One region of the Bacillus sp. Marseille-Q1617 genome, then DNA from elsewhere that is predicted to be linked to it. Evidence: riboswitches for the same ligand, from Rfam matches in the RefSeq annotation. Region 1 holds a riboswitch; the other holds the start of a gene.
What was found. A riboswitch is a leader RNA that binds a small molecule or an ion and turns the genes downstream of it on or off. The one in region 1 is predicted to bind thiamine pyrophosphate.

Region 1 (2,471 bases):
CGTAAGGATTAAGCAAATTCTGAAAGCGGCAGATATCGAATTGATCATAGACGATGCATCCAACTTACCCCAAACATCACTCTTTCTTGAAAATATTTTAAGCATGTGTTTAAAAGAATCGGTCACAAATGTCGTAAAGCATAGTCAGGCTGATACATGTGAAATTACCATCGAAGAACACGATAATGAATTAACCATAAAGGTAAGGGATAATGGCATTGGTTTGCAAAAAGACCAGGACTTATCAAAAGGAAGCGGATTAAGAGGGATGGAAGAACGGTTGGATTTTGTAAACGGCACGCTCGAAATCATTTCTGATAAAGGAACCACATTAATTATGAGAGTTCCAAAAGTAATCAAACAGATAGGGAGGGAATGACATGATTCGCATTGTCATTGCGGAAGACCAGCGGATGATGCTGGGTGCACTGGGTTCTTTGCTTAGTTTAGAGGATGATTTAGAGGTTGTGGGGAAGGCAAGCAATGGGGATGAAGCCGTATCCCTGGTCCGCAGCCTTCAGCCTGATATTTGCATGATGGATATCGAAATGCCAGAGAAGACCGGTCTGGAGGCAGCTGAAGAATTAAAAGGGGAAGGCTGCAAAGTCATCATCCTGACCACTTTTGCACGCTCAGGCTATTTTCAGCGCGCAATAAAAGCCGGTGTCAAAGGATACTTGTTGAAAGACAGCCCGAGTGAAGAACTGGCAAGTTCGATCCGCCTCGTCATGGATGGAAAAAGGATCTATGCACCTGAACTGATGGATGATATGTACAGTGAAGAAAACCCTTTGACAGATCGGGAAAAAGAAGTCCTTGAACTTGTAGCAGACGGAAAAAACACAAAAGAAATCGCAGATGAACTTAAGTTGAAAACAGGTACAGTACGAAACTATATTTCAACGATTCTCGACAAACTTGAAGTCAAAAATCGAATTGAAGCCATTACTCACTCAAAAGAAAAAGGCTGGTTTAAATAAATCAGAACGTGGGGTATCAAAATTTTACCTTCGTATAAAAACAGAAGAAAAAATACGAGCTTCGGATTCTCGTCTTTAATGGGTTTTTTAACCGTATGGGGTATAAGTTGCTGTAAAAAAAGATTGACAAGAAAAAATGACGTGTTACGATTACATCGAATTCAAAATTACATATGACGATCCACTAGGGGTGCCTTTTATGAAGGCTGAGATTAAAGTGTAACTTTAAGACCCTTTGAACCTGATCTGGTTGAGACCAGCGTAGGGAAGTGGTGTTTGAAGGTTACATATTTTCTCTGATGTACTGCCTTTTCAAGCCACTTTCTGTTCGCTTTTTGCGTAATGGAAAGTGGCTTTTTGTTTCTCCTGTATTGGGTCGTCGTGGAAAAGGAGAGTCAAAGATGACATTTTCAACAGAATTAAGGGAAGAAGTGAATGAGATTTGGGAAGCAAGCTTCAATCATCCTTTTGTAAGAGGGATAGGTGACGGCACACTTCCACTTGAGAAATTCCGCTATTATGTGCTGCAGGATGCCTATTATCTCTCCCATTTTTCCAGGGTTCAGGCGCTCGGAGCCGCTAAAGCAACAGATTTACATACGACTTCAAGAATGGCAGCCCACGCGCAGGGGACAAATGAAGCAGAATTATCCCTGCATGAAACGTTTTCTGTCCAATTGGGTATCACTGAGGAAGAAAAGAAACGGTTCAAGCCTGCTCCGACCGCATATGCTTATACCTCACATATGTACAGGGCAGCACAATTTGGAGGGCTTCGTGAAATCCTCGCGGCCATTCTTCCATGTTATTGGCTGTACCATGAAGTCGGTGAGCGTTTGAAATGTTGTTCTCCAAACGAGACTATTTACCGCGAGTGGATTGCCGCTTACGGAGGAGAGTGGTTCGGGGAACTGGTAAAAGAGCAAATCAACCGTTTGGACCAGTTAGCAGAAAAAGCATCCGATGAAGAAAAAGCCCATATGAAAGAGCTGTTTATGATAAGCAGCATATATGAACTTCAATTTTGGGAGATGGCCTATTCCATGGAAAAATGGCCGTTTGAAGATCATTTACACGCGGGAAAGCAGGTGAATTAAATGACTAAGTTACGATTGACAGATATTCTTGTTACGGTTGTCATCTCAATCGGATTCGGTGTCATTTATAAAATTTGGGGACCGCTGTACAACATGATAAAGCCGTTCGGTCTGCATGCTGATCAGCTCATTTACGGGATGTGGTTCATGGCTGCAACAGTCGCTTTCCTGATCATCCGGAAGCCGGGAGTCGCACTGCTCGCTGAAATCGCCGCTTCATCAGGGGAATTCCTCATGGGATCGGAGTGGGGGCTTGAGGTGCTGCTCTTCGGGATCATTCAAGGGCTGTTTGCTGAAGCCGTTTTCTTCGTTACAGGATACAAGCGAAACAGCCTCATGATCATAAGCTTGGCCGCCGTGATGTCTGCAATCGGTTCAATCTTGATGGATATGT
Region 2 (2,471 bases), 1.8 Mb from region 1:
AATCGGAACGAGGCGATGTAAATAAACCACGCTCATATATCCCGCTCCACCTGTAATGAATGCCGGGATAAAATCATCCCAGCTGCCTAAAAACATAATGAGAAAGCATCCGCTGGCAATGGACGCAGCAAGCACTTGAATCAAAAAAGAATAGGAGTGGTCTGCTTCCTCAAGCTTTTCCAGCTCACTGTAAGCCTCCTCTAAGCTGTACTGGCCTTGGCTGATTTTCCGTGAAATGCCGTTCACCAGAGTGACCTTTTCTAAATCGGTCGATCGTTCATTGATGCGGATCAACTTGGTCTTCGTCGGTTCATCTGTTTCGATTGAAAAGATGATTCCTGTCGGCGTCACATAGCTGTGCGATTCTTTTATTCCATAGGAAGCAGCTATCCTCATCATCGTATCCTCCACCCGATACGTTTCAGCCCCGCTCTGGAGCATGATCTTTCCGGCCAGCAGGCAAACTTCCATTATGTCGTACCTTCGTATCATTTTAGCTTCCATATGTATCTCTCCGTGCCATCGTTTTTTGAATAGGTCTAGTTTATAGGATAAACGTGCCTGTAAGCAATGAGGAGTGGGAATTAATTTGGATTTTGTGGATGGCTGGAGGTTATTCGCAGTTTGTTGACTTGTGGGATGGGGGATATGGGTGGAGGCGGGTGGGTTCGGGATGCGTTATCGACCGTATTTTTGATTTATCGGCCGTTTTTCTGTTTTATCGGCCGTCTTTTCGGTTTATCTTCCATTTATTTATTTTATCGTCCAACATATCAATATATCTGCCATTCTTCATATTTCGACAATTTACGCATAAAGCCCCTCTCTCTTTCATTAACAATCTCTGCTTCATCCCCTTTCCCCTTACTCGACCCATCCTTCTTAAACAACAAAAAACCGACTCCCTCAGGAATCGGTTTACTGTTTATTACTATTATGAGGCTTTCCGCTGATCATTCCCTGCTGAAACGCCCTGCCTGATCAACCGCGGAGCTGTCGCGATTAAAGGAACCAGGACAACGGAACATAGCAATGCGGAACCAAGCATCGTTACTCCGTTTGCAAAAAGCGAGAACAGAACCGGGGACATGCCTTCCGGAGCATACTCTTTAAAAAAGATGAAACCTGCAATGAAATGCCAGAAATAACGGGCGAAACTTCCGACAACCGTCGCCGTCACAATCCAAAGGTACACTTTTGATTTATTCTCCGACCGTAATGATTCCTGGATGCGGCGGACAAAGAGACCTGCAAACCCAATGAAGGTAAATGCAATGAAGTACTCAATGATCATTTGAACAGGAGTGACGATCCATGCATTGCCGAGTGCCACCTGCAGTACTCCCCACACAAATCCTGCCAACAGGCTTGCTTTAAATCCTCTGCGGAAAGCCAGGATGAATATCGGCACCATCGAGAACGAAATGGAGATACTCGGCGACAGATCGATCGACGGCAGCAAATCAAGGATAATGGCAAAAGCAGCCATTAATGCAGCTTCGATTAATACTACTAAACTTAAAGATTTCATAAAAAAATCTCCCCTTTTTTCTAAACGAAACCATAAGGGAGAGTCAGCGTATAAAAATAGGCATAATAATCCTATCTATCTTCCACATTCCTACGCTAGTACTAACTAACAGGTTCAAAGGGTCAGAACAGGCAGTGCCGTTCACTCTCAGCATATCGCTCCCCTTGTGGTCACGTTTATTTGATTATCATTTCAGTACGTATTATACACGAAAATAGTAAATAGTAAAAGAAATTGCGGGCATGAAATTGAAGGGTGCGATCAGGGACTTTCATTAAGCGGGTCGTGCAGGATGATGACCGGCATTGACTTGGGGGCAACCATGAAACCATAGACTCTGCCTTCTCTATCTTTGTAAGCAACAGAGTAATCCCCGAATTGCGGAGAGAACTCCACGTCCTCGTATTTCAGATCCAGATGGTTGTACTTCCAGCCTACATATAGCTTGGTGGCTGCGCGGGCAGTAAGGTGTTGAACAATCGTAATCTGATTGGCGGCAATAAATAGAATAATGGCGGCGATCGAAATGATTACTTTACTTGCTCTGGACAACCTCAGCATCAATTCCTCTCCTTCCCGGAACTCAATCAGAATATTCCGTATATTATCTCTATTATATACCTATTCACTTGGACATGACAAAAGAGCTACTTTTTTCAAAGAGTTATTTTTCAAAATTTCCCATTAATCCGGGATAACACCTCCCCTTCAGCAGCCGCCCTTATCACTGGGATTCAAAATTCACTTTCCTCTTCTTCCCCCTATTGTTTTTGAGCAAAAAAGAGCTGCCAGGATGACAGCCCCTGCGGCCCCAAATCCAGGATATCCTGCAGCCTGTTAAACGATCGTTTAACCCTATCGATCCTTTTACCCTAAGGCTTGAGAGAACTTAATCAAACGTTTGTTTAATCTTCAAGCATCGTGACCAATCTTGATAATC

Region 2: it holds a riboswitch for thiamine pyrophosphate, as region 1 does, so the genes downstream of both, thiT (energy-coupled thiamine transporter ThiT) here and tenA (thiaminase II) in region 1, are expected to answer to the same signal.

Annotation. Positions count from the first base shown of each region.
Region 1 covers NZ_CAHJXM010000001.1:2,103,850-2,106,320, reverse strand. Annotated here, with positions in the region: gene HWX64_RS10540 (sensor histidine kinase) at 1-379, shown strand, start outside; gene HWX64_RS10535 (response regulator transcription factor) at 381-980, shown strand; TPP riboswitch at 1,157-1,265, shown strand; gene tenA (thiaminase II) at 1,382-2,077, shown strand; gene HWX64_RS10525 (ECF transporter S component) at 2,078-2,471, shown strand, end outside.
Region 2 covers NZ_CAHJXM010000001.1:294,425-296,895, reverse strand. Annotated here, with positions in the region: gene HWX64_RS01545 (threonine/serine exporter family protein) at 1-504, opposite strand, end outside; gene thiT (energy-coupled thiamine transporter ThiT) at 935-1,531, opposite strand; TPP riboswitch at 1,602-1,706, opposite strand; gene HWX64_RS01535 (hypothetical protein) at 1,793-2,092, opposite strand; gene HWX64_RS01530 (thioredoxin family protein) at 2,437-2,471, opposite strand, start outside.